DNA from 3 places in the Aquitalea magnusonii genome. Region 1 is predicted to be linked to each of the others. Evidence: predicted binding sites of a transcription regulator. Region 1 holds the regulator's gene; each other region holds the start of a gene.
What was found. The regulator sigma-54, encoded in region 1, starts transcription at its own class of promoters, with help from an activator protein. The targets are predictions, from matches to a motif close to CTGGCACGCTTCATGCTT.
Positions count from the first base shown of each region.

Region 2: a site for sigma-54 is predicted at 1,592-1,609, ahead of glnA (type I glutamate--ammonia ligase). Genes of this name have one in related genera too.
Region 3: a site for sigma-54 is predicted at 7,263-7,280, ahead of DLM_RS09740 (nitrate/nitrite transporter). Genes of this name have one in related genera too.

Region 1 is NZ_AP018823.1:241,615-251,796, forward strand. Features, by position in the region: gene DLM_RS01225 (DMT family transporter) at 1-753, opposite strand, end outside; gene DLM_RS01230 (NAD(P)H-hydrate dehydratase) at 905-2,368, opposite strand; gene DLM_RS01235 (flavin prenyltransferase UbiX) at 2,372-2,992, opposite strand; gene rapZ (RNase adapter RapZ) at 3,060-3,902, opposite strand; gene hprK (HPr(Ser) kinase/phosphatase) at 3,883-4,839, opposite strand; gene ptsN (PTS IIA-like nitrogen regulatory protein PtsN) at 4,832-5,296, opposite strand; gene hpf (ribosome hibernation-promoting factor, HPF/YfiA family) at 5,418-5,741, opposite strand; gene DLM_RS01260 (RNA polymerase factor sigma-54) at 5,814-7,235, opposite strand; gene lptB (LPS export ABC transporter ATP-binding protein) at 7,239-7,970, opposite strand; gene lptA (lipopolysaccharide transport periplasmic protein LptA) at 7,967-8,521, opposite strand; gene lptC (LPS export ABC transporter periplasmic protein LptC) at 8,511-9,071, opposite strand; gene DLM_RS01280 (KdsC family phosphatase) at 9,068-9,592, opposite strand; gene DLM_RS01285 (KpsF/GutQ family sugar-phosphate isomerase) at 9,611-10,182, opposite strand, start outside.
Region 2 is NZ_AP018823.1:3,249,724-3,259,905, forward strand. Features, by position in the region: gene aroE (shikimate dehydrogenase) at 1-815, opposite strand, end outside; gene DLM_RS15480 (rhodanese-like domain-containing protein) at 942-1,394, opposite strand; gene glnA (type I glutamate--ammonia ligase) at 1,678-3,096, shown strand; gene DLM_RS15490 (BLUF domain-containing protein) at 3,203-3,625, opposite strand; gene DLM_RS15495 (DUF4124 domain-containing protein) at 3,889-4,374, shown strand; gene glnL (nitrogen regulation protein NR(II)) at 4,475-5,530, shown strand; gene ntrC (nitrogen regulation protein NR(I)) at 5,557-7,014, shown strand; gene DLM_RS15510 (LysR family transcriptional regulator) at 7,026-7,943, opposite strand; gene metE (5-methyltetrahydropteroyltriglutamate--homocysteine S-methyltransferase) at 8,057-10,182, shown strand, end outside.
Region 3 is NZ_AP018823.1:2,036,473-2,046,654, reverse strand. Features, by position in the region: gene DLM_RS09775 (sigma-54-dependent transcriptional regulator) at 1-328, shown strand, start outside; gene DLM_RS09770 (LysR substrate-binding domain-containing protein) at 466-1,392, shown strand; gene tcuA (FAD-dependent tricarballylate dehydrogenase TcuA) at 1,472-2,872, shown strand; gene tcuB (tricarballylate utilization 4Fe-4S protein TcuB) at 2,874-4,007, shown strand; gene DLM_RS09755 (MFS transporter) at 4,070-5,359, shown strand; gene DLM_RS09750 (ANTAR domain-containing response regulator) at 5,501-6,091, shown strand; gene DLM_RS09745 (CmpA/NrtA family ABC transporter substrate-binding protein) at 6,101-7,204, shown strand; gene DLM_RS09740 (nitrate/nitrite transporter) at 7,458-8,660, shown strand; gene nirB (nitrite reductase large subunit NirB) at 8,671-10,182, shown strand, end outside.

The DNA of each region.
Region 1 (10,182 bases):
GAAGATCAGGTTGGCAATGCGTGCGGTGCTGTTGGTGAGTTTCATTGCGCTGAGCCACAGGACAAAGGTGAAGCCCATTTCCAGGGCTCCGACGTAGGCGGCTCCGGCCAGTCCCTGCCATGCCACCGCATGCAGTTCTCCGGTGGCGGCGCAGAACAGGAGACTGAGCGGTAGTGACAGCAAGAAATTCAGCGTCAGTCCCAGTACCGGTTCACGCTGGTCCCGCGCATTGAAAATCCAGTAGGCAGCCCACAGCAGGGTGGAGGCCAGGGCGTAACCGACACCGGCAACACTGGAAAAGTGCAGGCTGAGCAACTGGCCATGGGTGCCGATGATCAGTACGCCCAGATAGCAGACGACGGCCGCTGCGCTATCGTTCAGACGCAACTTGTGCTTGAGCAAGGGCACCGACAATAAGGTCATGGTCAGGGCCCAGGTGTAGTTGATGGCTTGCGCTTCCTGTGCCGGAAGCAGTGCGTAGGCCTTGAACAGGATCAGGTAATACAGCAGCGGATTGACCGCGCCCAGCAGCAAGGAGCGTTGCCAGTGCTGGCGCAGGGCTGGCAACAGACTGGCTATGCGTCCCTGGTAGAGCAGGATGCCGAGCAGGCTGGCGCTTGAGGCAAGGCTGGCATAGAGCACCAGCTGTGCTGGCGTCAGATGCGCCAGGCTGATTTTGAAGGCCGTGGCAACGGTGGACCAGGCAAGGACGGCACAGAGGCCATAGGCATAGGCTTTCTTCTGCTGCTGCAAGAGATGTTTCCTCCGGAAGAGGCGGCTATTTTACCTAGCCAGCATGTGCGCCGGAGAAGTATTTCCTTGCCTAAAAGGGCAGAAGGTGCTGCTGTGGGGCATGGTCGATCCGGGAGCCGGGCTGAGCATGGTTGTTTCTTGCCCGTTGCGTTCATTCCTTGAGCAAGCGGTTGAGGATATGACTGCAACGCTGCGCGGTGGCTGATGCGGTCAAGCCGATCGGCCCGCCGGCTTCCTGCTGGTATTCGTCGCCAGCCATGCCGTGTACCCGTACCGCCAGGCAGCTAGCCTCCATGGCCGGCATGCCTTGCGCCAGCAAGGCTGCAATCAGGCCGCTGAGGACATCGCCCTGACCGGCAACGGCCAGAGCGGGACCGCCGCTGGTATTCAGCCGGTATGGCTGTTTGGCGCTGGCAATCAGCGTCCCCGCACCCTTGAGTACCACGACACAGCCGAACCGTTCTGCTAACTGGCGTACTGCGGCAAGGCGGTCTGCCTGAACCATGGTGGTGGTGCAGCCCAGCAGGCGTGCGGCTTCTGCCGGATGAGGTGTCAGGATGGTTTCGTGCTGGCGCATGGCCAGCATGTCCTGCAGTTGACTATCGCTGGCGAGCATATTGAGGGCGTCAGCATCCAGTACCAGTGAGCAAGCGGATGCCAGGGCGTGCTCCAACCATTGCCTTGCCTGCTTGCTCTGTCCCAATCCCGGCCCGGTGGCCAGTACATCACAGTCCGGCTGACTGCGTGCTTGCCGTGCATCATGCAGCATCAGTTCCGGGTAGCTGACATCGACTGGCAGGCGGCCATCCAGGGTCAGCACATGGACTTTGCCGGCGCCGCCTGCCAGTGCGGCCCGCCCGGCAAGCAGGGCGGCTCCCAGCATCCCTTCGCAGCCGCCAATGATGGCTACCGTGCCATGGCTGCCCTTATGGCTGTCACGGCGGCGCTGCAGTGTCCGTCCATCCTGGCGGTTAAGATAGCCTTCGGCTGCCGGCTGCAGCTTGGGGGGGCAGTCCAGATCCGCCAGTTCCACCTGACCGGCATGATCAGCGCCGGCGGCATAAAACAGGCCGGGCTTCAGGCACAGAAAAGTCAGGGTATGTGTGGCATGGATGCAGGCTGCTTGTGCCTGGCCGGTGTAGGCATTCAGGCCGCTGGGGCAATCGAGTGCCAGTTTCTGGCAAGCAAGCTGATCAAGCTGGTGAATGATGCTGAGCCATTTGTCGTCCAGCGCCCGGCTCAGTCCGATGCCGAACAGGCCATCGATCAGCAGGACCGGGGGCGGATAATCATCCGCCAGGTGCTGCAGCGGAATGCCGCCTGCACGGCGCAGGGCCTGATAGGCTTGCTGGGCGGGCGGACTGGCCGGCATCTGTGGCAGCAGGATATCCACGCTGTAGCCGTCTTGCATCAGCAGCAGGGCGGCATACAGCGCATCACCACCGTTATTGCCGGGGCCGGCGGCCACCAGGATGCGGCTGCCCGCTGCCAGATGATGACGGGTCCAGTTGGCAGTGGCGCGTGCGGCGCGCTGCATCAGATCCAGGCCCTGTAATTCGGCCTCTAGTTCCAGCCGGCGCAGGGCGGGCAGGCTCCATAGTGCATCTTGCCGCATGTTTTACTCCTTGGCGGGTTCTCCCCAGCGTGGTGTCAGCGTATGCGGGACACGCAACTGGTCCAGAATGCGTGCCACCACGAAATCCACCATGTCGTCGACACTGGCCGGATGGGTATAAAACCCGGGGGATGGTGGCAGAATGACAGCTCCGAGACGTGCCAGGCTGAGCATGTTTTCCAGGTGGATGACCGACAGCGGGGTTTCGCGTGGCACCAGGATGAGTTTGCGACCTTCCTTGATGCTGACGTCCGCGGCCCGCTCAATCAGGTTATCGCTCATGCCATGTGCAATGGCTGCCAGTGTTCCCATGGAGCAGGGACATACCACCATGGCATCTGCCGGATTTGACCCTGAGGCCACCGGGGCAAACCACTCTTCCCGACCAAAGACGGCCAATTGCTGTGCGCTGGCACCGGTCCGTTGCTGCAGCCATTGTTGTACTTCACTTGGTCGCGAAGGCAGGTGCAGGCCCATCTCCTGCTTGGCCACCACCTGGGCGGCTTGTGAATAGAGCACCCAGACGCGCACCCCGGCGCTGATAAGGGTGTCGATCAGGCGCAGACCATAGGGCAGGCCGGAAGCGCCGGTAAGGGCAACGGTAACGGTTTGTGGCGTTTGCATCAGTATTTCCATCTGCTACCCGCGCTGGGGGCAGCACAGAAAAGTTGCGCGCTTTGCCGTTGGCGGGTCAGGACTCGCGGAACAACTGGCGATGGCGAATCAGTACCTGCTCGGCCGGAAAGGCCCGCGATAGTTGTTCGGCGATGAAGACGGAGCGGTGCTGGCCACCGGTACAACCGATGGCGACAGTCAGATAACTGCGGTTTTCGCGACTGAACTCGGGCAGCCATTTGGCAATCATGCACCGGATGTCTTCAGTCATCTCTGCCACCAGCGGCTGCTGCCCGAAGAAATCGATGATGGCCTGGTCGCGTCCGGTGAAGCGGCGCAGTTCCGGGTCGTAGTAGGGGTTGGGCAGACAGCGTACATCAAATACGAAGTCGGCATTCAGCGGGACGCCATGCTTGAAGCCGAACGATTCGAAAATGATGGTCAGCCTGCTGCAGTCGGCTTCCACTAACTGCTTGATGGCCGTTTTCAGCGCATTGGCAGTCAGCTCGCTGGTATCGATGCGGATACCCATTTCCTGAATGCTGGCCAGCAGTTCCTGTTCCAGTTGAATGCACTCTTCCACCGTGGCACCACTGCCGGACAGCGGATGGCGGCGGCGGGTTTCGGAAAAACGCTTGACCAGGGTTTCCGGCTTGGCTTCCAGAAACAACAGCCGTACATCCATACCCTGCTGACGCAGCTTGTGCATTTCATCCGGCAACGCCCCCAGCGATGGGCTGGAGCGGGTATCCACGCTGATGGCAATCTGCTGATAGCCATAATCGGCATACAGCGACATGGCCTCATGCAGCATGGTGGCCGGCAGGTTGTCCACACAGTAAAACCCGGAGTCTTCCAGGGCGCGCAGGGCGATGGACTTGCCGGAGCCGGACAGGCCGCTAATCAATATCAGGCGCATTTTCCTGATCTCTGAGGAAGTTGGTGTGGCGTTCGATGAATTCACGGGTACTGTCGATGCCGCGCAATTGCAAAATGTAATTGCGCACGGCGGCTTCAACCAGCACTGCCAGGTTACGGCCAGCGGCAACCGGCAACACCACCTTGCGTACAGTGACGCCGATGATGTCCTGGGTTTCCGACTGGATGTTCAGCCGGTCCAGTGCCTGCATGGCCTGATCGTTGGCCTTGACCAGGTGAATAATCAGTTTTAGCACCTTTTTCGGGCGTACGGCGGTTTCACCAAAAATGGTACGGATGTTCAGAATGCCAAGGCCGCGTACTTCCAGGAAATCGCGCAGCAGCGGCGGACAGCGGCCTTCCAGTGTTTCCGGGCCGATGCGATACAGCTCCACCGCATCATCGGCCACCATGCCGTGGCCACGGGAAATCAGTTCCAATGCCAGTTCGCTCTTGCCCATGGCCGAGTCGCCCATGATCAGCACGCCGATTTCCAGCACATCCAGAAATACCCCGTGCAGCACGGTGGAAACCGCCAGCGCACGTGCCAGATAGATGCGTAGCACATCCATCAGGTAGGGGCTTTCCAGCGGTGTGCTCATCAGCGGCACATTGTGGGTGTGGCAGTAATCACGCAGCAGCTTGGGAACCTGCTGCCCATTGGCCACCATCACCACCGACATGGTCTTGTGGAACAGTTGGTCCAGCGCGGTCTTGGCCGCGGATTGCTCCAGCCGGTTCAGGTAGTCGACTTCGGCCAGCCCCAACACTTGTACCCGGTTGGGGTGAATGAAGTTGAGGTGGCCAACCAGGGCCAGGGTAGGACGCTGCTCGTCATTGCCGATGGGGCTGTCGGCACCACCGGTGCCGGCCACCCACGTCAGGTTGAGCTTTTGCTGATTGTCCTGATACAGCCGACGCACGGTGATACTAGGCATTATTGCTATTCCATGCAGTGAGCAGCTGGTAGAGCTCGGAGCGGTTGGTGGCGGTCAGTAATTGTTCACGCAGCTGTTTGCTGGAGAAAAGCTGGGCCAGTTCCGATAGTACCTGCAGGTGCAGATCGGTTGCCTGCTCTGGTACCAGCAGCACAAACAGGCTTTGTACCGGCTTGCCATCCGGGGCATCGAACGGAATGGGATTTTTCAGACGGATGAATACGCCTGCGGCTTCCTTGAGCCCTCTGGCACGGCCATGTGGAATGGCCACGCCCTGGCCCAGGCCGGTGGAGCCCAGTTTTTCCCGCGCAAACAGGCAGTCGAAAATTTCACTGCGGGCAATGCCGTGGGTGTTTTCGATAAGGAGGCCCACCTGCTCGAAGACGCGCTTCTTGCTGGCGACATCCAGGTCCGGGAGGATGTGATCCTGTGTCAGGATTTTGCCAATCAGGCTCATAGGAATGTATGCACGCGGCTACAAAAACTGGCCAATTCTACGTTGCCTTCATCAAAATGAAAAAGGCTCCGTGCAAATAAAAACGGGAACCCGTTGGGTTCCCGCATCGTCGGTCAGGTGATTACAGGGATGCTTCCGGCTGAACTTGCGGAGTGGCGCGATGCTCGCTCTGTTTTTCCTTGTGCTTGAGTACCTGTCGATCCAGCTTGTCCATCAGCGCATCGATGGCAGCGTACATGTCGGAGTCGGTGGCTTCTACGTGGATATCCTTGCCGGATAGGTGAACGTTGACTTCCGCTTTCTGCACCAGCTTGTCCACCGACAGCGTGACGGTGACGTCGATCACATGGTCGACATGGCGGGTGATACGTTCCAGCTTGCTTTCCAGAAATTCACGCAGTGCCGGGGTTACTTCGAGGTGGAGACCGGTTACTTTGAGGTTCATACCCTAACTCCTTCTTGTGTTGACTGCCCGGTCGGGTCGGCCGGGCGAGCGGATATTCTTACAAGGCGTGTTTCACAGTGCCTTGCGCAGATTGACCGGCGGTATCTGCATAGCTTCACGATACTTCGCAACGGTGCGTCTTGCAACCTGTATGCCTTGTTTGCCCAGTTCATCGGCGATGGCGCTGTCGGAAAGTGGCTTGGCCGGGTTCTCGCCATCAATCATGCGGCGGATGTGGGCCTTGATGGCGGTGGCCGAGCATTCGCCACCGCTGTCTGTTTCCAGGGCGCTGCCAAAAAAGTATTTCAGCTCAAACAGGCCGCGCGGGCAGAGCAGGTATTTCTGGGTGGTGACGCGTGAGACCGTGGATTCATGCAGTCCCAGCTCGTCTGCGATGTCGCGCAGGATGAGCGGGCGCATGGCCACTTCACCGTGTTCAAAGAACGCTTGCTGTCTTTCGACTATAGCTTCTGACACTTTCAGAATGGTGTCAAATCGTTGCTGGATGTTCTTGACCAGCCATTTTGCTTCTTGCAGCCGACCGGTGAGTTCTCCTGCGCCGCTGCGGTTTTCCGACAGCATCTGTGCGTATAGCTGATTGACGCGCAGGCGTGGCACTGCCCCGTTGTTCAGTTCTGCCACCCAGTGGCCACGGCGTTTGCGCACGGTGACATCGGGAATGACATAGTGTACGTCTTCGCCGCCAAAGCCGGCTGCAGGGTGCGGGGTGAGTCTGGCAATCAGTTGCTGGGCCTGGCGGATGGCGTCGTCATCCACCCCCAGGATGCGCTTGAGGCGGGTGTAATCGCGGTTGCCAAGCAAGGTGAGGTGTTCGGCCACAATCTTGCGTGCCAGCGCATGGCCGGGCTCTTGCCGGGGCAGGCGGTCCAGTTGCAGGCTGAGCGATTCGGCAAGGCTGCGCGCAGCGATGCCGGCGGGGTCGAATTGCTGTAGCAGGCGCAAGCCGACCATCAGTTCGTCGCTTTCCAGTTCCAGTTCCAGCGGCAGATTGCTGGCCAGCTCTTCCAGATCCACGCTCAGAAAGCCGTTGTCGTCCAGCTCTTCGATCAGTAGCTGCACGATGGCCTGATCGCGGGTGGGGAGGGTAAGTTCTCCCAATTGCGCCAGCAGGTGTTCGCGCAGGCTGACCGGGCAGGGGACGTTGAGCATGGGGTCGAATTCATCGTCGCCATCATTACGGCGACTGCCGCTACCCCAGTCGGTCAGTTCGCCGCTGCTCTCGCTGTGGCTGTCGCCATCACTGCTGTCGGAGGCCGGGGTGGTGGATTCTTCGCCGCTGCTGGCCGTTTCGCTGCTGGGGCTGTCTGTTGCGGGCAGGTCGTCGCCGCGCTCCAGCATGGGATTGTCCAGCAAGAAGCGCTCCACCTCGGTTTGCAGGTCGAGCGTGGACAACTGCAGCAGCTTGATCGACTGTTGCAGTTGCGGAGTGAGGGTGAGTTGCTGTGAAACCCGGAGCTGTAGTGACTGTTTCATGGTTTACAGGTGGAAGTGCTCACCCAGGTAAACCTGGCGCACTTTCTCGTTGTTGACCAGTTCTTCCGGCTTGCCGGATGCCAGCACCGAGCCATCGCTGATGATGTAGGCCCGGTCGCAGATGCGCAGGGTTTCCCGGACGTTGTGGTCGGTAATCAGTACGCCGATGCCACGCTGTTGCAGGAAAGTGATGATTTTCTGGATGTCGATGACGGCAATCGGATCCACCCCGGCAAAAGGTTCATCCAGCAGGATGAAGCGTGGCCGGGTGGCCAGTACACGGGCAATCTCCACCCGGCGTCTTTCGCCGCCGGATAGCGCCAGCGCATTGCTTTCGCGCAGGTGGGCGATGTTGAGGTCGTCCAGCAGCAGGCTGAGTTCCTGTTCCAGCTTGTCGCCTTTGTAACCGGCAATTTCCAGTACGGCGGTGATGTTTTCCTCCACCGTCATCTTGCGGAAAATCGAGGCTTCTTGCGGCAGGTAGCCCAGGCCGAGGCGGGCGCGCTGGTGAATCGGCAGGTGGGTGATGCTGTTGCCATCCAGTGTGATTTCGCCTTCATCTGCGCCGATCAGGCCGACAATCATGTAAAAGCTGGTGGTTTTGCCGGCACCGTTGGGGCCGAGCAGGCCAACGACTTCTCCGCTATGAATCTGCAGGGCCACATCCTTGACCACCGTGCGTTTCTTGAAGCGCTTTTTCAGTCGCTCGACTTTCAGAATGCTGGGGCCGCTCATGGTGCGTTTCCGTCGGGTTTCTTGGCGGCAGGGCTGTTATCCCTGGGCTTGGGCTGGATGATGGCGGTGACGCGGCCACCGTTGCTGCTGGCTCCGCTGCTGACCTCATACATCTCGGTTTCGGTGTTGTAGGTAATCACGTTGCCGATGACCAGATCATTGCCGCGCTTGACACGGGCATTGCCGGTGAGGACGGCGACATGGGTGACGGTGTTGTAATCCAGCTGGTTGGCCTGGCCTTCAATCCAGTCGTTCTTGCCATCCATTTTCTGGCGGAACGTTACCTGGCGACCAGTGGCTTGCATGGTCTGGTTCCCCTGCTTGTCCTGGCTGACGGTGGCGCGGTCGGCATTGAGCTTGAGCGTACCCTGGATGATGATGACATTGCCTTGCCATACGGTGACGCCTTTGAGCTGATCGAGATTGCCGCGGTCAGCGCTGATTTCGATGGGCTTGTCACGGTCAGCCTTTTCGGCATGGGCAGTCTGGACGGTGCCCAGGCTCAGTGCCAGCCAGGCCAGCCGGATAAAGCGGCGGCAGTTATTTTTCATAAGTGACCTTTGCATTGGACAGCAGTTGCAACTGGCCGGCCTGCTGTTGGTAGATGAAGCCGACGGCGCTGCCGCTGGACTTGCCGTAGTAGAAGTGGGTGAGGGCTTCGGACTGGGCAATATGGCGTATGGTATCGATACGCATATTGCTGCTGATCACGCGGGTTTCCTGCTGATTGGCCGTGGCGGGCTGGATCAGCGTGACTTTCTTGTCGAACAGTGCCTGCTTGGTCTTGCTGTTATAGCGACCGCTCTCGCCAATGGCGTGATAGGCCAGAACACCGTTTTTGTAGCTTTGCAGGTCCGGGCTTTCAAAATAGGATTCGGTGCGATCCGGGTATTGCCACATGCGACCGGCGATCAGCTTTTCCTGCAACATGCCCTTGGGGTCAAAGCGGGTGGCCATCACGCCATCGGCAACCACCTCGGGCTTATTGGGGTCCAGGTCGCGCTTGTTGGGTTGCCAGCGGGATACCACGTCCAGCCAGACGGTAAGCAGGCCAGTAATCAGAATCAGCAGAATGGGAAACAGACGGTGCGAGCGGATCATGCCAGATACCGTGCCAGAATAGCGTCAAAATTGCCCTGTGCCTGCATGATGAGCTCGGCCAGTTCCCGCACCGCGCCCTGGCCGCCGGGGAAGCCGGTGACATAGTGGGCGTGCTGGCGTACCAGTGTGGGCGCAGCGGGTACGGCTACCGCCAGGCCAACCCGGCGCAATACCGGCAGGTCGATGAGGTCGTCACCGATGAAGGCGCATTGTTCCAGGGTGACATCTGCCTGTTGCAGCAATTGCTGCAGGGCTTCTTGCTTGTTGTGGATGCCACCGAAGTAAAAGTCGATGCCCAGTGCCTGGGCGCGGTGTTCCACGCAGCGGTCGGCGCGGCCTGAAATGATGGCCAGGCGCACGCCGGTGGATTGCAGCAGTTTGAGCCCAAGGCCATCCTGCACATAGAAGGATTTGCTTTCTTCGCCCTGGGCGTTGTAGTAAATGCGTCCGTCGGTCAGTACGCCGTCCACGTCCATGATCAAGAGCTTGATCTTGCGGGCTTGTTCGGTAATGGCTTGCATGGGCTTCCTTGTTGGCGGCTAGACGACGCCGGCCTTGAGCAGGTCGTGCATGTGGATGGCACCGGCCAGCTTGCCGTCGGCATCGATCACCAGCAGGCTGGTGATGCGGCGTTGCTCCATCAGGTGGACCGCTTCGGTGGCCAGCTTGCTGTGCAGGATGGTTTGCGGGGCGGGGCTCATCACCTGATCGATAATCAGATCATAGATATTGCCCGAGCGTTCCAGCGTGCGGCGCAGGTCACCATCGGTATAGATGCCCTTGATGGTGTTGTCTGCGGTGGCAATGGCTACCATGCCCAGGCGCTGGTGCGACATTTCCAGCAGAGCATCCTTCAGCGGCGTGCCGGGCAGCACGCGCGGCAGCTCGTCGCCGCTGTGCATCAGATCCTTGACGTGAACCAGCAGGCGGCGGCCCAGGCTGCCGCCGGGATGGGACAGGGCGAAGTCTTCCGGGCCGAACTGGCGTGCATCCAGCAAGGTGACGGCCAGGGCATCGCCCAGCGCAATCTGCACCGTGGTGCTGGTGGTGGGGGCCAAGCCCAGCGGGCAGGCTTCTTTTTCCACCTGGGTGTCCAAGAGGATGTCGGCTT
Region 2 (10,182 bases), 1.8 Mb from region 1:
AGCACTTCTCGCAGCATATTGGTGACCTTGCGTGTATCCGGCTTGACCCCACGCCAGATATGGAAGGACTCGGCAGCCTGCTCCACCAGCATGCCCAGGCCATCGGCCAGCATGCCGGCGTTTTCGCTTTGCGCACGTTTCAGGAAAGGCGTCAGACCCTTGCTGTACACCATGTCGTAAGCCAGAGTGCGCGCCGTAAAGATGTTGGCCGGCAGCGGCGGGATTTCATTATGCAGGCTGGTGGAAGTCCCGTTGATGATGATGTCGAAGGTTTTGCCTTCCAGCGCCTCGTAACCACTGGCCTGAACCTCACCCCAGGGGGCGAAATGATGGGCAATGGATTCCGCCTTGATCAAGGTACGGTTGGCAATGGTCACCTTGGCTGGCTTTTGCTCCAGAATCGGTTCCAGCACGCCGCGAACAGCACCACCGGCACCCAGGATGAGGATGCTTTTGCCTTCCATCGGGAAATCAAGGTTTTCCACGATATCGCGCACCAGGCCGACACCGTCAGTATTGTCGCCATAGACTTTGCCATCACGGAAAGTCAGGGTATTGACGGCTTCGGCGGCACGGGCGCGCTCGGTCACTTCCTGCGCCATGCGGAAGGCATCGCCCTTGAACGGCAGGGTGACATTCAGGCCCAGGCCACCGTTTTGCACAAACTGGCCAACCACTTCGTTGAACTTGTCCAGCTCGGCAAACAGCTTTTCATATTGCACGGCTTCGCCGGTGGCGCGGGCAAACTCGCTATGAATGAACGGAGACTGGCTATGGGAAACGGGGTTACCGATGACGGCGTAACGGTTGGTCATGATCAGCTTTCTTGGATTCCTGTGGTGCTACCGCATTGTGCGGTTCATCTGCTGAGGTAGCACTTTGCCGTGTAACGTCATAAACATCAACCGGTCAATACCCCTGTCCCAACAATCCAGCGCAGCTCAGCCCTGCACCCAGGGCAGGCCATGAGCCTTCCAGCCGGTCAGATTGCCGCGGTGTTCCTGCCCATCCTTGTCCCCTTCAAAGCCTTCCAGCACGTTGTAAACCCGAGTGTAACCGGCGGCGGCGGCCAATACCGCAGCCTCATGCGAACGCACGCCACTGCGGCACATCAGCAGCAGCACCGCATCCTTGCCAACTGCGCCCTGCAATTGGGCAGAGAACTGCGGATTGGGCTGCATGCCGGGGAAAGTGCGCAGCTCGATGCGTAGCGCGCCGGGCACTACACCAACGAATTGCCATTCAGCCGCACTGCGTACATCCACCAGCACGGCGCCTTCCAAATGCTGGGTAAGATAATGGGCTTCAGGCGGCGTCAGCGCGCCCTGATAAGCAAGCTGCTGGCTTGCCGCACGTTCGGCGGCAGTTTGCAGAATGAGGGTTGTTTGTTCCATCGTTGACCTTCCTTTCCTTGTAACGAGGCCGTGTCATTCTTTGCCGTATGGCAGGCTTGCCAGCCTGCCCAGGAGCGGGCACAAGCAAAGCACCATGATGGTGCAATTCAACCATGCAGCATCCCATTTTGGTGCGTATTGAATGACTAGCCGGGTCGCAGACCCTGTGACACAATGATTAAATTAGCGTTCTTAGCCTGGCACGCTTCATGCTTGAGTCGAAGCGTACCATCTTTATCAAGCAATATTGCTTTCGATGCACGTTGCCTTTAGGAGAACATTCATGGCGGTTGCAGACGTAGTCAAGCTGATTCAAGAAAACGACGTCAAGTTCGTAGACCTGCGCTTTACTGATACCCGTGGTAAAGAACAACACGTTACCATCCCGGCACACGTGCTGCTGGAAGATGCTGATGAATGGTTTGAGCGCGGCCACGCGTTCGACGGTTCTTCTATCGCCGGCTGGAAGGGTATCCAGGCTTCCGACATGCTGCTGATGGCTGATCCGGCCACCGCCAAGATCGACCCCTTCTTTGACGAACCCACCGTATTCATGTCTTGTGACGTGATCGACCCGGCTGACGGCAAGGGTTACGACCGCGACCCGCGCTCCATCGCCAAGCGCGCTGAAGCTTACCTGAAGGCATCCGGCCTGGGCGACACCGCCTACTTTGGTCCGGAACCGGAATTCTTCGTATTCGACAGCATCACCTGGGGCACCGACATGTCCGGTTGCTTCGTGAAGATCAAGTCCGAAGAAGCTGCCTGGGCCTCCGCCGAAGAATTCGAAGGTGGCAACACCGGTCACCGTCCGGGCGTGAAGGGTGGCTACTTCCCGGTTCCGCCGGTTGACTCTGCACAAGACCTGCGTTCCGCCATGGTTCTGCTGCTGGAAGAGCTGGGCGTTCCGGTTGAAGTACACCACCACGAAGTGGCCACTGCCGGCCAAATGGAAATCGGTACCAAGTTCAGCACCCTGACCCAGCGTGCCGACTGGACCCAGATCCTGAAATACGTGGTTCAGAACGTGGCACACAGCTACGGCAAGACCGCTACCTTCATGCCCAAGCCCATCGTTGGTGACAACGGTTCCGGCATGCACGTTCACCAGTCCATCTGGAAAGACGGCAAGAACCTGTTTGCTGGCGACGGCTACGCCGGCCTGTCCGACACCGCCCTGTACTACATCGGCGGTATCATCAAGCACGCCAAGGCGCTGAACGCCATCACCAACCCGGGTACCAACTCCTACAAGCGTCTGGTTCCGCACTACGAAGCTCCGGTGAAACTGGCTTACTCCGCCAAGAACCGTTCCGCTTCCATCCGTATCCCGCACGTGGCCAACCCGAAGGCACGCCGTATCGAAGCGCGCTTCCCGGATCCGCTGGCTAACCCGTACCTGTGCTTCTCCGCGCTGCTGATGGCTGGTCTGGACGGTATCCAGAACAAGATTCACCCGGGCGATGCCGCTGACAAGAACCTGTACGACCTGCCGCCGGAAGAAGACAAGCTGATCCCGACCGTGTGCGCCAGCCTGGACGAAGCCCTGGCTGCCCTGGACGCAGACCGCGACTTCCTGACCCGTGGCGGTGTGTTCTCCAACGAATGGATCGACGCCTACATCGAACTGAAGATGCAGGAGGTCAACCTGACCCGCATGACTACCCACCCGGTAGAATTTGCGATGTACTACTCCCTGTAATCAGGCAGCGGCGTCCACGGACGCCTTGCCGGATGCACAAAGCCCGCACAAGTACTACCTGTGCGGGCTTTTTCATGGCTGCCAGCCCGGCTTGCTCGGGCGAGGTTCATTCCGGCAAGCCGGCAAAAGCCTTGAGCATGGCCAGACCATCCTGCGGTGCGATGATCAACTGGCTGACATCAAATGCCGGGTCAAACACCGGGGCAAACTGGGGGAAGCGGGCCAACTCTTCCGGGCGCGGGGTGTGAAACCCCATATACCAGTGGCCGAACTCACGTTGCTTGCACTCAGTCCGAAACAGCGACTCCACCTGATGATGCCGCCTATCCTGGCCAATGCGCCGAAAGGTAGCCTCAACCACGGCCTCCTCACCTTCAAGCAACTGCAGGAAACAGCCATCCCGGTATAACAGCAGGCCGGTAATCTGGTTGGCCTGATTATTGATGACTGACTGGTCGAGAATGGCTGTTAGTTCAGCAGGCGCCAGGGAAGCACTAGCCTTGCTGGAATAAAGCAACTGAATCAACATGCACAAAGCTTCCTTATAGGTGACGGGTCAACACCGGTCCTGACGGATACCGCGCTATCAAAGGATGTTGTGTCCAGCACTGCAGGCCGATTGCGGATTGTCCATGATATTGGCAAGTAGCGCGCATGAAGCGCATGCTGCCGCATTCCCGGTCATCTGGCAAATTGCCTCCTCTTGTTCCGGCAATGCAGATGTGACGTGCGCCAGCCTTTTGCTTATCATAGCGTCACGTCCACCCGTTTTCTCCGCTAATGCCCAAAACCATGAAAACGCTTGCCTTCTGCCTGCTGCTGACCTGCAGCCTCGCCCAGGCCGAGGTATACAAATACGTCGATGCCAACGGCAATGTCACCTTCACCAATGTGCCGATCAAGGGTGCCAAGCCCATGCATCTGGCACCGCTGTCCACCTATGGCGGCGGCGGTTCCAGTAAACCGCGCGCAGCAGGCAATAGCCGATCGGCCTCGACACCGGATGGCTACCCCAGCGTGGACAACGGCACCCAGTCCAAGCGTGATGAGGGCAGGCGCAAGATACTGGAAGGCGAGCTGTCCAACGAGAAAAAGGCACTGGCTGATGCACAAAAAGCCTATACCGAAGGTGCCGCCACTCGCAACGGCGACGAAACCCGTAATTACCAGAAATACCTGGATCGGGTACAGAAACTAAAGGACGCCGTGACCGAGCGACAGAAGAACGTGGATGCCTTGCGCCGCGAATTGGGGCAGTCCGCGTCATCTGCACAATAATGGTGCATCATTAAGGCCGATTTCGTGCATCCGCTGTGCTCTGGCTTGGCGTGCTTATTGCTAACAGCTACAGGCACAGCCCCATCCGATTCGGAGCACCATGAACTCTCCCAGCTTTGCCGGTCTGGAATTACTCGATACGCCGGTACTGATTGCCCATGCCGACGGCAGTCTCGAGTTTGCCAATCCCGCTTGTGAAAACCTGCTCGCCATAGGCCGGCGCGAGCTGCTGCGCCACACCCTGTTCGAGTTGCTGCAGGACAGCCCTGCCTTGCGGCAAGCGCTGACGACCGCGCTACAACACAATTCCAGCTATATCGAGCACGACCTGGAGCTGCGTACGCCGCATGGTGAGCAGCCGCTGCATATCGCCCTGTCAGTGACGCCGATTGATGCGGAAGGCCGGCTGGCGCTGGTCGAGCTGCGACCGCTGGATCAGCAACTGAAAATTGCCAATGAAGAGCGGCTTTTGCTGCAACAACAGGCTAATCGCGAGCTGATTCGTAACCTGGCGCATGAAATCAAGAACCCCTTGGGGGGAATCCGCGGTGCGGCCCAGTTGCTGGAGCATGAGCTGTCAGACCGGCCGGAGCTGAAGGAATACACCGAAGTCATCCAGGAAGAAGCGCTGCGCCTGCAATCGCTGGTAGACCGTCTGCTGGCCCCGCATCGCCGCCATGTGCGCAGCGAAATCAATATCCACGAAGTGCTGGAACGGGTGCGCAGCATTGCGCTGGCCGAGTATCCGCAGGGTCTCACCATCCGCCGCGATTACGACACCAGCCTGCCGCAGATGGTGGCCGACAAGGAGCAATTGATCCAAGTGGTGCTCAACATCGTCAAGAATGCCATTCAGGCGATGAAGGCCAAGGGCGAGGTGATTTTGCGTACCCGCGTTGCCCGGCAAGTCACCCTGGCACGCAAGCGTCATGGGCTGGCATTAAAATTGCAGATTGTCGACAACGGCCCCGGCATTCCGGAAGAAATCAGGGATCACATTTTCTATCCCCTGGTCACCGGACGCGCCGAAGGCACTGGTTTGGGGCTGACATTGGCCCAGGCCTATGTGCATCAGCATGGCGGTAGCATCGAATTTGAATCCCGCCCCGGCCAGACCTGCTTTACCGTGATGCTGCCTTTCAGCAACACGGATTGAACTCAATTACAGAAACGAGGGCTGCTATGAATAACCCGGTGTGGATCATCGATGACGACAAGGCCATCCGCTGGGTACTGGAAAAGGCGCTTGGCCGCAGCGGCATCGGCTTTGACAGCTTTTCCAGTGCCGATGACGCACTCAACGCCCTGTACGACAATACGCCGCGCGTCATCATTTCCGACATTCGCATGCCGGGGACGGACGGCCTGAAATTCCTTTCCAAGGTAAAGGCGGATCACCCGCAATTGCCGGTCATCATCATGACCGCGCATTCCGACCTGGACTCCGCCGTTGCCGCCTTTCAAGGTGGTGCCTTCGAATACCTGCCCAAGCCCTTTGATGTCGACCAGGCGGTGCAACTGATCGAGCGCGCACTGGCGGAAAGCAATAGCCAGATCGAAGCCACTGGCGGGGTGGAAGCCATGCCAGTGCTGCTAGGCCAGGCTCCCGCCATGCAGGACGTGTTCCGCGCCATTGGCCGCTTGTCACAATCGCACGTCACCGTGCTGATTACCGGCGAGTCCGGTACCGGCAAGGAGCGGGTGGCCGAAGCGCTGCATCGCCATTCGGTGCGCTCCAGCAAGCCTTTCATTGCCCTGAATACCGCAGCCATTCCCAAGGATTTGCTGGAGTCCGAGCTGTTTGGCCATGAAAAAGGCGCGTTTACCGGCGCGCTGGCCACCCGGCGCGGTCGTTTTGAAGAGGCGGAAGGCGGCACGCTGTTTCTGGATGAAATCGGCGACATGCCCACCGAGCTGCAAACCCGCTTGCTGCGCGTGCTGTCGGACGGACACTTTTACCGCGTGGGCGGCCATGTGCCGATCAAGGCCAATGTGCGGGTGATTGCCGCCACCCACCAGAATCTGGAAGACCGGGTCAAACGCGGCCTGTTCCGGGAGGACCTGTTCCACCGCCTGAACGTGATCCGCCTGCGTCTGCCGCCCTTGCGCGAACGGCGCGAGGACATCCCGCTGCTGACCCGCCATTTCCTGGCCAAGAGCGCCAGCAGTCTGGGCGTTGAGCCCAAGCGCCTGACCGAAGCGGCCATGGAAGTGATCAAGTTCCACAGCTTTACCGGTAATGTGCGCGAACTGGAAAACCTGTGTCAGTGGATTACCGTGATGGCACCGGGCCAGCAGGTGGAAGTGGGCGACTTGCCCGCCGAACTGCGCGAACCGGAAGCCGCTGCACCAGCCACAGAGAGCGATGGCAGCCCGGTGATCAGCAGTGCCGTGCACGTGGTGGACTGGACGCTGGGCCTGGCCGAAGAAGTGGCACGCCGACTGCGCGCCGGTGAAGTCGGCATCATCGACGACCTGACCCGACGCTTTGAAGAAAGCTGCATCCGCACCGGGCTGGCCCACACCGGTGGCCGCAAGGTGGAAGCCGCCCATTTGCTGGGCTGGGGCCGCAACACCCTGACCCGCAAGATTCAGGAACTGGGCATGGAAGGGCATGACGAACATGCCGACCATGTCTAGGCCCTGACTGCTTAGCCTGCCAGTACGGTAAGGCCGGGGAGCGTGGCGAAGCTGCGCTCCCGTACCGTGGCCAGAAAATCCTGCATGAAGGCAAGCGGCGCATCCTCGCTACGCACCGCGGCATACAACTCGCTGCGCAGGCCCTCATCGCCAATGGTACGCGCCACCACATAGCCCTTTTCAAGATAAGGCCGCACCGCCCAGTACGGCAAGGCCGCCACCCCGCGCCGGCTGGCCACCAACTGGATGATGGCCACCGTCAGCTCGCTGCTGCGCCGTGGCGGGTTCACCCCGGCGGGCAACAACACCTTGCGCCACAAATCCAGCATGTCATCCGGCACCGGGTACTGGATCAGCGTTTCCCCGGCGAAATCCGCCGCCTGCCACACTTTTTTGTCCGCCAGCGGATGATCCCGCGCCACGATGCCCACCATCTCGTAGGCAAACAGCGGCTGATGCACGATGCCGGCTTGGGCCTCCACTTCCGACACGATGGCCAGGTCAGCGCGCTGGGTCAGCAGCAGGCTGACCGGGTCGGCATGAAAGCCGGACACGATGTCCAGCTCCACCGCCGGCCAGTGCTGACGGTAACTGTCCATGGCCGGCATCAGCCAGTCAAAGCAGGTATGGCACTCCACCGCCACCCGCAACTCCCCTGCCTCACCCTCACGGATACGCGCCACATCGCGCTCGGCGGCCGCCACGCGGCCCAGCAGCTCATGCGCCAGCGTCAGCAGGCGTTCCCCCGCCAGGGTAAAGCGTAGCGGCTGGCTTTTGCGTTCAAACAGCGGCTGCTGATAGTAGGCCTCCAGCTGCTTCAGTTGATGCGACAAGGCGGACTGGGTGAGAAACACCCGTTCTGCCGCCAGCGACACGCTGCCGGTTTCCTGCAAGGCAATCAGGGTGCGCAAGTGGCGCAGTTCCAGCATGATGGACTCCCGCGGCTATTCATGAAAATTATTAATGCAAAATACAAAAATTATGCGTTTGAATCATACAGCAAAAACCACCATGCTGGAGCCACTGACCACAAGGAGCCACCATGACCACACTGCACCTGAGCGGATTTCCGCGCATCGGCGCCAAGCGCGAGCTGAAATTTCTGCTGGAAGACTACTGGCAAGGCAAAATTGACGAACAGGCACTGCGGCAGGGCGCGCGTGAACTGCGCCAGCGCCACTGGCTGCTGCAAAAGGGTGCCGGCATCACCCTGTCCCCGCTGGGCGACTTCTCCTTGTACGACCACGTGCTGGACGCGCAGATTCTGGTGGGGGCCATCCCGCCGCGCTTCGGCTTTGATGCCGCCACGCTCAGCAGCGCGCAATACTTCCAACTGGCACGCGGCAATCAGCAGCAGCCCGCGCTGGAAATGACCAAGTGGTTTGATACCAACTATCACTACCTGGTGCCGGAATGGCATGCCGACACCCGTTTTGCCGCCAATCCGGCCCCTTTGCTGGCCCAGTTGGCCGAGGCGCGCGCGCTGGGCATCCGCACCAAGCCGGTGCTGGTTGGCCCGCTTACCCTGCTGTGGCTGGGCAAGTGCAAGGGTGGAGAGTTCGACCGGCTGCAACTGCTGCCGGCACTGCTGGCATGCTACGAAAACATACTGCAGCAACTGGCCGCAGCCGGCGTGTCCTGGGTACAACTGGACGAGCCCATCCTGGCACTGGACTTGCCCGCCGACTGGCTGCAGGCCATCAGCACGGCCTACCGGCAACTGGCCGCCAGCCCGCTCAACATCCTGCTGGCCACTTATTTTGGCAGTGTGGCGGAGCACGCCGCCCTGCTCACCACGCTGCCGGTAGCCGGCCTGCATCTGGACCTGGTACGCGCACCGGAGCAGCTCGCGGCTTTTGCCGCCGATTGGCCGGCTGACAAGATTCTCTCGGCGGGCATCGTGGATGGCCGCAATATCTGGCGCAGCAATCTGACCGCCCAACTGGCACTGCTGGAGCCACTGGCCGGGCAACTGGGCAACCGGCTGTGGCTGGCACCCAGTTGCTCGCTATTGCACTGCCCGGTGGATGCGGCAGCCGAAACCGAAATGGATGCCGACCTCCGTAGCTGGCTGGCCTTTGCCGTACAAAAGCTGAACGAACTGAAACTGCTGCAGCGCGGGCTGGAACAAGGCCGCAACAGCATCGTGCATGAATTGCAGGCCAGCGATCATGTGCAGGCCATACGCCGCAGCAGCCCGCTGATCCACCGGCCTGCGGTGCAGGACAAGCTAGCCTCCCTGCCGCCGGGTGCCGACCAACGCCGCAGCCCCTTCGCCAGCCGGGCCAAGCAACAGCAGGACTGGTTGCAGCTCCCCCTGCTGCCCACCACCACCATCGGCTCCTTTCCGCAAACCGCCAGCATCCGCAGCGCCCGCGCAGCATTCCGCCGTGGCGAGCTATCCGCCGCCGACTACCAGCGCGCCATGCAAGAAGAAATCAGCCTGGCCATGCGCCGTCAGGAAGCGCTGGGCCTGGATGTGCTGGTACATGGCGAGGCCGAGCGCAACGATATGGTGGAATATTTTGGCGAACAACTGGATGGCTTTGTGTTTACCCGGCTGGGCTGGGTGCAAAGCTACGGCAGCCGCTGCGTCAAGCCGCCCATCATCGTGGGCGATGTGGCACGACCGCAGGCCATGACCGTCAGTTGGGCGGTCTACGCCCAAAGCCTGACGCAGCGCCCGGTAAAAGGCATGCTCACCGGGCCGGTCACCTTGCTGCAATGGAGCTTTGTGCGGGACGATGTGCCGCGCAGCACCGTGTGCAAGCAGATTGCCCTGGCCCTGAATGAAGAAGTGCTGGAGCTGGAAAATGCCGGCATCCGCATCATCCAGATTGACGAACCGGCCATCCGGGAAGGCCTGCCGCTGAAAAAAGCCGCTCAGGCAGACTACCTGCGCTGGGCGGGTGAAGCCTTCCGCCTGTGCAGTTGGCGGCTGGATGACAGCACGCAGATTCACACCCATATGTGCTACTCGGCCTTTGGCGACATCCTGCCGCAGATTGCCGCCCTGGATGCCGACGTGATCACCATTGAAACCTCGCGCTCGGACATGGCGCTGCTACAGGATTTTGCCTGCTTCCATTATCCCAACCAGATCGGCCCCGGCGTCTACGACATCCACAGCCCGCGCACGCCGCGCCTGGCCGAGATGGAAGCCCTGCT
Region 3 (10,182 bases), 1.8 Mb from region 1:
CCAGTCCGCGCTGCGCATGAGCCGCCCGGCACCGGCCATCACCCCGGAAGTGGTGCGCGACCTGATGGCCTACCACTGGCCGGGCAATGTGCGCGAGCTGCGCAATCAGGCCGACCGCTTTGTGCTGGACCTGAAAATGCTGCCCGGCAGCGCCATGGCCGATACCCAGCTCACCTTGCACGCGGCGGTGGAATCGTTTGAAAAGGGCATGATTGCCGAAGAGCTGCGCAAGCAGGGCGGCAATGTTTCCAAAACCGCCGAAGTGCTGAAAATCGCCAAGACCACGCTGTTCGACAAGATCCGCAAATACGATCTGGAAGAAAAGTAAGCCCATGGCGCAGGAGCCGGCAGCAGGGCAGGGATGCCGTGGCCGGCTTTGTCAGGCAGGCATTTTGCCAGATGCCAGCACGCTGCCAGCGCGCAGCGTGCCAACTGGATAGCCGCGCAGGCGGCAGAGGATGAGTGATGGAATTACGCCAATTGCGCTATTTTGTCAGCGTGGTGGCGCAGGGCAGCATGGGGCGGGCCGCGCTGGAGCTGGGCGTGGGTACCTCGGCGCTAAGCCAGCAGATCAGCCGGCTGGAGGGCGAGCTGGCCACCCGGCTGTTGCAGCGCACCTCCAGCGGCGTGGTACCCACCGATGCCGGCCTCGCGTTCTGGCGGCAGGCGCAACTGGCCATCCGCCATGCCGACGACGCCATGCGCGCCGCCCAACTGGCACGGCTGTCCGGCCATGTCAGCGTGGGCATGGCCCCCAGCACCACCGGCGTGCTGGGCCTGCCCTTCATGGCGGCCATGCGCCAGCGTTACCCGGACATCCGCTTGCATCTGGTGGAAAACCTGTCCGGCAATCTGGCCACCATGCTGGGCGCGCGCCAGTTGGATCTGGCGGTGTTGTTTCAGGCCGAGCGCACCCGGCGCTGGAGCGTGCTGCCCTTGCTGGATGAGCGCCTGTTCCTGATCTGCCGCCGCGACCTGCCTGCAGCACCCACGCAAGACCACATCAGCCTGGCCGAGCTGGGCGATATGCCGCTGATTCTGCCCAGCGGCCCGCATGGTTTGCGTGCCTTGCTCAATACCGCCAGCGCCCATGCTGCCCATGCACTGAACATCTGCGCCGAAATCGACGGCCTGCCGCTGTTGATGGACGCGGTGTGCGCCGGTTACGGCGCCACCATCCAGCCCGGTGCCGCCGTTGCCCGCCTGCCGGCGGAACAGTTGCGCCTGATTGACATCGTGGATGACAACATCAGCCGCCCCAATCTGCTGGTGAGCCTGTCCGATGACGAGCTGTCCCCGGCCGGGCTGGCCACCCGCGTGGTGCTGCAGCAGGTGGCCAGCGAACTGGCCCGCAGCGGCCAGTGGCCGGGAGCCACTGTTTACAATCGCTAAACACCTGTTGCCCGATCCGGTCTGGCGGCCGGCCTGAGGGCTTTTTACAGTCTCCGCTTGTCTCAGGGAGGCTGTACCCATGTTTGATGTTCTGATCATCGGCGGCGGCAACGCCGCACTCTGCGCCGCACTGATGGCCCGCGAAGCCGGGGCCTCGGTGCTGCTGCTGGAGTCCGCCCCGCGCGCCTGGCGCGGCGGCAATTCACAGCACACCCGCAATCTGCGCTGCATGCACGATGCCCCGCAAGACGTGCTGGTGGATGCGTATCCGGAAGAAGAATACTGGCAGGACCTGCTGCGCGTGACCGGCGGCCAGACCGACGAAGCGCTGGCCCGGCTGGTGATTCGCGCCAGCGGCAGTTGTCGCGACTGGATGCGCCGTCACGGCGTGCATTTCCAGCCCTCGTTGTCCGGCGCACTGCATACCGCCCGCACCAATGCCTTTTTCATGGGGGGCGGCAAGGCGCTGGTGAATGCCTACTACCGCAGCGCCGAACAACTGGGCGTGGTGATTCGCTACGACAGCGCGGTTGAGCGGCTGGAATTGCAGGATGGCCGCTTTGTTGCCGCCCACCTGGCGGGCGGCGAGCGCATCACCGCACATAGCTGCGTGCTGGCCGCTGGCGGCTTCGAATCCAACCGCGAATGGCTGCGCAGCGCCTGGGGCCAGAACGAGCAGGGCGACTGGCCGGCGGACAACTTCCTCATCCGTGGCACCCGCTTCAACCAGGGTGTGCTGCTCAAGTTCATGCAGCAGGCCGGGGCCGATATGGTGGGCGACCCGTCACAATCGCACTGCGTGGCGATTGACGCCCGCGCGCCGCTTTACGATGGCGGCATCTGCACCCGCGTGGACTGCGTGTCGCTGGGCATCATGCTCAACCGCCATGCCGAGCGCTTTTACGACGAGGGTGAGGATTTCTGGCCCAAGCGCTATGCCATCTGGGGGCGGCTGGTAGCACAGCAGCCGGAGCAGATCGGCTACTCCATCATCGATTCCAAGGCCATTGGCCGCTTCATGCCGCCGGTATTCCCCGGCAACAAGGCCGACACCCTGCCGGAACTGGCCCGCCAACTGGGGCTGGACGAGGCGCGCTTTGTCGACACCATCCAGCGCTACAACGCGGCCTGTCAGGCCGGCCAGTTCGACCACACCGTGCTGGACAACTGCCACACCGACGGCCTCACCCCGCCCAAAAGCCACTGGGCCTTGCCGCTGGATACCCCGCCTTACTACGGCTACGCGCTGCGCCCCGGCATCACCTTTACCTATCTGGGCCTGAAAACCAATGCCGACGCCGCCGTGTACTTTGCCGGCCAGCCCAGCCCCAATCTGTTTGTGGCCGGTGAAATGATGGCCGGCAATGTGCTGGGCAAGGGCTATGTGGCTGGTATCGGCATGGCCATCGGCACGGCTTTTGGTCGCATTGCCGGCAGCCGTGCCGCGCAGGCTGCTGCGGCTGTTTCACAAGGAATCTGACATGCAACAACTCACCCGCCTGATCGACGAGGCGCAACAACTGGCTGCCGGCCAGCCGGGCTCTCTGCTGGACAAAGCAGAGGCCGAAGTGGCGCGCGATTTGCAAATCTGCAATGCCTGCCGTTATTGCGAGGGCTTTTGTGCGGTGTTTCCCGCCATGACCCAGCGGCTGGAATTCGGCCAGGCCGACATCCATTACCTGGCCAATCTGTGCCACAACTGCGGCGCCTGTCTGCATGCCTGCCAGTACGCACCGCCGCATGAATTTGCCGTCAACATTCCCAAAGCCATGGCCCAGGTGCGCCAGCAAAGCTATACCCGCTTTGCCTGGCCGGGCGCGCTGGGGCGGCTGTATCACCACGCCGGGCTGACCGTTGCGCTGGCACTGGCCGTCAGCCTTGCGCTGTTCCTGCTGCTGTTGCAGGCAGTGGCCCCGACAGTGAACAGCGGCAATTTCTACGACTACTTCCCGCACCATCTGCTGGCCGGGCTGTTCGGCCCGGTATTCGGCTTTGCCGTGCTGGCGCTGGGCATGGGTGTGCGCCGCTTCTGGCGTGACATCAGCCCGCAAGCGCCGGATGTACCGGCGGTGCTGGATGCCGGTCATGCAGTGGCCACGCTGAAGTATCTGGATGGCGGCCACGGCCAGGGCTGCAATAACGCCGACGATGCCTACACCCTGTGGCGGCGGCGTTTTCACCACTTCACCTTCTACGGTTTCCTGTCCTGCTTTGCCGCCACCATCGTGGCCACCGGCTACCACTATCTGCTGGGTCTGCCAGCCCCCTATGCACTGAACAGCCTGCCGGTGCTGCTGGGCATTGCGGGTGGTATCGGCCTGCTGATTGGCCCTGCCGGCCTGCTGTGGCTGAACCTGCAGCGCGACCCGCAGCATGGCGACGTACAACAACGCCCGATGGACCGCGGCTTCATTGCCCTGCTGCTGCTCACCAGCGCCAGCGGCCTGCTATTGCCGTTTGCTCGCCACAGCCATGTGCTGGGCAGCCTGCTGGCGGTGCATCTGGGCGTGGTGATGGCGCTGTTTCTCACTCTGCCCTATGGCAAGTTCGCCCACGGCATTTTCCGCAGCGCGGCCTTGCTGAAATGGGCGATCGAAAAGCGTCAACGCCGCTGACAGCCCGCCGCGCCCGATTATTCAAAAAAGCAATAAACACAACGCAACAAAGGAGAGTACTCATGCAACAAGCGCCAGCCAGCCAGCACCCCGCCCAGTCCCGACTGGGTGCGGTACTGCGCGTGACCAGTGGCAATTTTCTCGAACAGTTCGACTTTTTTCTGTTCGGTTTTTATGCCAGCTATATCAGCAAGGCATTTTTCCCCACCAGCAGCGAGTTTGCCTCGCTGATGCTGACCTTTGCCGTCTTCGGTGCCGGTTTCCTGATGCGCCCGCTCGGTGCCATCGTGCTGGGCAGTTATGTGGACCGCATTGGCCGCCGTCAGGGGCTGATCGTGACGCTGGGCATCATGGCCTGTGGCACGGTGCTGATTGCCTTTGTGCCGGATTACAGCCAGATCGGCCTGGCCGCGCCCTTGCTGGTGCTGCTGGGCCGCTTGCTGCAGGGCTTTTCCGCCGGGGTGGAACTGGGCGGGGTGTCGGTGTATCTGGCCGAAATTGCCACGCCGGGTCACAAGGGCTTTTACACCAGTTGGCAGTCGGCCAGCCAGCAGGTGGCCATCGTGGTGGCGGCAGCCATCGGCTATGGCATCCAGTTGTGGCTGAGCCCGGCGCAGATTGCCGCCTGGGGCTGGCGCGTGCCGTTTTTCATCGGCTGTCTGATCATCCCGCTGATTTTCCTGCTGCGCGGTTCCTTGCAGGAAACCGATGCCTTCCTGGCGCGCAAGCACCGCCCCAGCCTGCGTGAAATCTTTGGCACCATCGGCCTGCACTGGCGCACCATCGTGGCGGGCATGTTTCTGGTGTCGCTTACCACCACGCTGTTTTACTTCATCACCGTCTACACCCCGACTTTTGGCAAGAGCGTACTGCACCTGAGTGCGCAGGACAGCCTGGTTGTCACCCTGTGCGTGGGCCTGTCCAACTTTTGCTGGCTGCCCGTCGGCGGGGCGCTGTCCGACCGCATTGGCCGCCAGCCGCTGTTGCTGGGCATTTCGCTGCTGGCCTTGCTCACCGCCTATCCGGCCATGGCCTGGCTGGCAGAGGCTCCCAGCTTTGCCCGGCTGCTGACGGTGTTGCTGTGGTTCTCTTTCTTCTTTGGCATGTATAACGGCGCGATGGTGGCGGCGCTGACCGAGGTCATGCCGGTGTATGTACGTACCGTGGGCTTTTCGCTGGCCTTCAGCCTGGCCACCGCCATTTTTGGCGGCCTGACCCCGGCGGTATCCACCGCGCTGGTGGAAATGACGCACAGCAAGAGTTCACCGGCGTACTGGCTGTTGTTTGCCGCCGCTTCTGCCTTGATTGCCAGCCAGCGGCTGTTCCGCAGCAAACACGGCAAGCCAGCCTGATACCGCCACGGCGCACCGTCGGCAGCCTTGCCAGTCGGCGGGGGCAGGCTCCCGCATGCGGCAGCGGGGGCTTGCCTGGCTGCAGTTGGCCGGCAGGCACGAATATTGCAAAGTCTGGGCTAATCACTTGCCGATGCCGCCATGACTGCTTCTTCTGCATTACGACTGTTGCTGGTCAACGATACCGACCGCCCGATGGCGCAGCTGCATGCCGCGCTGACGGCGGCTGGCTATCTGGTGATTGCCCAGGCCCAGGGCGCTGCCGAGCTGCTGCAACTGGTGGACAGCCAGGCCCCGGACATCATCATCATCGATACCGAATCCCCCTCGCGTGACACGCTGGAACAACTGGCGCTGATGGGCCATGCCGCGCCGCGCCCGGTGGTGATGTTTGCCGAGCAAGGCGGGCTGGCCGCCATTCAGGCCGCGGTGAGTGCCGGGGTTACTGCCTATGTGGTGGACCAGGTGGCGGCCAGCCGCCTGGCACCCATCATCGACATGGCGCGGGTCAAATTTGAAGAAGACGCCAGGCTGAAAAAGCGCCTGGCCGAGGTGGAAGAACAACTGGCGGAGCGCAAGTTGATTGAGCGCGCCAAGGGCATCCTGATGGAGCGCCGCCAACTGACTGAGGCGGAAGCCTATGCGCTGCTGCGCAGCCAGGCCATGCAAAACGGCCTGCGGCTGGCCGAACTGTCCCGACAACTGATCAACTCCAGCAAACTGCTGGGCTGAAAGCCTTTCATGACTGCTGCTGCAAGCTTACACACGCTGAACCTGGGCTTTGTCGCGCTGACCGACTGCGCCGCACTGGTGGTGGCCCGCAAGCTGGGGCTGGATAGGGAGCTGGGCCTGCAGTTTTGCCTGCAGCGCCAGCCGTCCTGGTCTGCCGTGCGCGACAAGCTGATGAGCGGACAACTGGATGCCGCCCATGCGCTGTACGGTCTGGTGTACGGCATGCAACTGGGCCTGGGCAGCCCGCAATGCGATATGGCCATCCTGCTGACGCTGAACCAGAACGGGCAGGGCATCAGCCTGTCGCCAAACCTGGCGCAGCAATACCGCCAGGGTCTCAGCCTGCGCGCGCTCAGCCAGCAGCTTGGCCGCCCGCTGGTGCTGGCGCATACCTTTCCCACCGGCACTCACGCCATGTGGCTGTATTACTGGCTGGCGGCGCAAGGCATCCATCCCTTGCATGATGCCCGCTGCGTGGTGATTCCACCGGCGCAGATGGGCGATGCCATGCAGGACGGGGTGCTGGATGGATTCTGCGCCGGTCAGCCCTGGCACGCGCTGGCGCAGCAGCGTGGTGTGGCCAGTCTGGTGGCCGACAGCGCCGTCATCTGGCCGGATCATCCGGAAAAGGTGCTGGCCTGCCGCCGCGAGCTGGCACAGCAGCAGCCGGAGCTGGCCGGGCGGCTGGTGCAGGCGCTGTTGCTGGCCAGTCACTGGCTGGATCAGCCGGAAAACCATGCGCAGGCTGCCGCCTGGCTGGCCGAGGATGACTGCCTGGGCATGCCGGTGGAGACTATCTTGCAGCACTGGACCCACAGCGATGCCGCTTCGCTGCGCTTTTGTGATGAGGGCCGGGTCAACTATCCCTATCTGACTGACGGGCTGTGGTTCTTGCAGCAATACCGCCGCTGGGGTATGTGGCAGGGCGGGGCCGACCAGGCGCTGGTGGCCGCCGTCAACCAGACCCTATTGTACGAGCAGGCGGCGCGGGCCTGTGGTGTGCCGCTGCCGGCAGCCGGCGCACGCCATAGCGTGCTGATGGATGGCAGCCGCTGGCCGTCACCGGCAGACGGTGCGCCCTGTGCTGGTGCGCTGCCGCATGCAGCGCACTGATGCGGTGCGGTATCTTGCTGCCGCCGGCTTGAATCAGCCCGATTGCGCCAGTTTTCTGCTGGCACGCTCTTTGCATTAATCATCTTGCAGCGGCGCAATGGCGTGCCGCCTGCACCAGACATCGCGGCAGCGGCCAACGGCGGCCATTGCCGACCCGGACAACGGCGTCCTCTCCTGACTTTAACGTCAGGGAGGACGCCGTTTTTGTTTTGGCCATTTGGCGGGAAGCACGCTTCCCCGACAGGAGCACTACATGGACCGCACTTTCTGGCAAGCCGGACACAAGCCAACCCTGTTCTCAGCCTTTTTGTATTTCGACCTCAGTTTCATGGTGTGGTATCTGCTGGGGCCTTTGCAGGTGCCCATCGCCACCGCACTGCATCTGTCCACCCAGCAGCGCGGGCTGATGGTGGCCACGCCGATTCTGGCCGGGGCCATCCTGCGCCTGCTGATGGGCGTGCTGGTGGACCGCATCGGCGCGCGCGCTGCCGGCATCATCGGCCAGTTGGTGGTGATTGCCGCCTTGCTGGCGGCCTGGCAGATCGGCATTGCCAGCCTGGGTGGCGCGCTGCTGCTGGGCTTGTTCCTGGGCGTGGCCGGGGCCTCGTTTGCGGTATCGCTGCCGCTGGCCTCGCGCTGGTATCCGCCGCAGCACCAGGGTACGGCCATGGGCATTGCCGGGGCGGGTAATTCCGGCACCGTGCTGGCCGCGCTGTTTGCTCCGGCACTGGCACTGGCGTTTGGCTGGCAGAACGTGTTCGGCCTGGCCTGCATTCCGCTCATTGCCGCGCTGCTGATCTTTACCTGCTGTGCCAAGGACGCGCCCAATGCGCCGCCAGCCAAGAAGCTGGCCGACTATCTGGCGGTGCTGCAGGAAAAGGACGCCTGGTGGTTCATGTTTTTCTATTCCATGACCTTTGGCGGCTTCTCCGGCTTTGCCAGCGCGCTGCCGGGTTACTTTCACGACCAGTTTGCTTTTGATGCCAAAACCGCAGGGCTGTATACCGCGGCCTGCGTGTTTGCCGGTTCGGTGATGCGCCCGCTGGGCGGCATGCTGGCCGACCGTCTGGGCGGCACCCGCTCGCTGCTGGCGGTGTATCTGTGCTGTGCGCTGTTGATTGGCGCGGCCGGTTTCAATGTGGGTGGCCCATCGGTGGCACTGCTGCTGTTCATCCTGGCCATGCTGTGCCTGGGGGCCGGTAATGGCGCGGTGTTCCAGTTGGTGCCGCAGCGCTTTGGCAAGGAAATCGGCGTGCTGACCGGCCTGGTGGGCATGGCCGGCGGGGTGGGCGGCTTTGCGCTGGCTGCCAGCCTGGGCGCCATCAAGCAGGCTACCGGTGCTTATGCAGCAGGTTTGTGGCTGTTTGCCTGCCTGTGCTGCCTGGCCTGGCTGAGCCTCTCCGGGGTGAAACAACGCTGGCGCAGTGGCTGGCGCGTGGCGGCGGCACGGGTATAAGGAGAGCAGGATGAATATGGCAGAACTGCAGGGCAAGACCCGGCAAAAACTGGTGGTGGTGGGCAATGGCATGGCCGGCATCCGCACCGTGGAAGAATTACTGGCGCTGGCCCCGGAGATGTACGACATCACCGTATTCGGTGCCGAACCCCACCCTAACTACAATCGCATCCTGCTGTCGCCGGTACTGGCCGGGGAGCAGGACTTCAAGGACATCATCCTCAACAGTGTTGAATGGTATGCCGCGCACGGCATTACCCTGCACATGGGCAAGAACGTTGCCACCATCGACCGGGTGCGCCGCAAAGTCCTCGCCGAGGATGGCACCGAGGCGGCTTACGACCGCCTGCTGCTGGCCACCGGCTCCACACCCTTCATCCTGCCGGTGCTGGGCAAGGATCTGGATGGTGTCATCAGCTATCGCGACATCCGCGATACCGAGCTGATGATGGAGGCCGCCAAGACCAAGCGTCAGGCGGTGGTGATTGGCGGTGGCCTGTTGGGGCTGGAAGCTGCCAATGGCCTGAAGCTGCGCGGCATGGACGTGACCGTGGTGCATCTGGGCGACTGGCTGCTGGACCGCCAGTTGGACGAAGTGGCCGGTGGCTTGCTGCGCCGGGCGCTGGAAAAACGTGGCATCGGCTTTTTGCTGGGCAAGCAGACGGCGGCCATTCTGGACGATGGCCAGGGCGGTGTGGCCGGGGTGCGCTTTAGCGATGGCCAGCAGATAGACGCGCAACTGGTGGTGATGGCGGTGGGCATCCGCCCCAATACCGCACTGGCCGAATCCTGCGGCCTGTATTGCGAGCGCGGCATTGTGGTGAGCGATGCGCTGCAAACCTACGACCCGCGCGTGTATGCAGTGGGCGAATGCGTCAGCCATCGCGGTGTCGCTTACGGACTGGTAGCGCCCTTGTTCGAGCAGGCCAAGGTGTGCGCCAACCATCTGGCCCAGTTGGGTATTGGCCGCTATCAGGGCTCGGTGCTGTCCACCAAGCTGAAAGTCACCGGGATTGATCTGTTCTCGGCTGGCGACTTCATGGGCGGCGAGGGCATGGAGGATATCGTGCTGTCCGACCCGGCTGGCGGCGTGTACAAGAAGCTGGTGATCAAGGACGACAAGCTGGCCGGTGTCTGCCTGTATGGCGATACCGCCGACGGTGCCTGGTATTTCAAGCTGCTGCGCGAAGGCCGTTCGGTGGCGGATTTGCGCGACACGCTGATGTTTGGCGAATCCGCCATTGGCGATGCCGGCGTGCAGGGCCAGAGCAAGGCCGCCTGCATGCAGGACAGCGACGAAGTCTGCGGCTGCAATGGCGTGTGCAAGGGAAGCATCGTCAAGGCCATCAAGGACAAGGGCCTGTTCACGCTGGACGAGGTGAAAAAGCACACCAAGGCCGCCAGCTCCTGCGGTTCCTGCTCCGGCCTGGTGGAGCAGATATTGATGAGCGTGGTGGGTACCGATTTCCAGGAAACGCCCAAGACCAAGGCGGTGTGCGGCTGTACCGAGCGCAGCCACGGT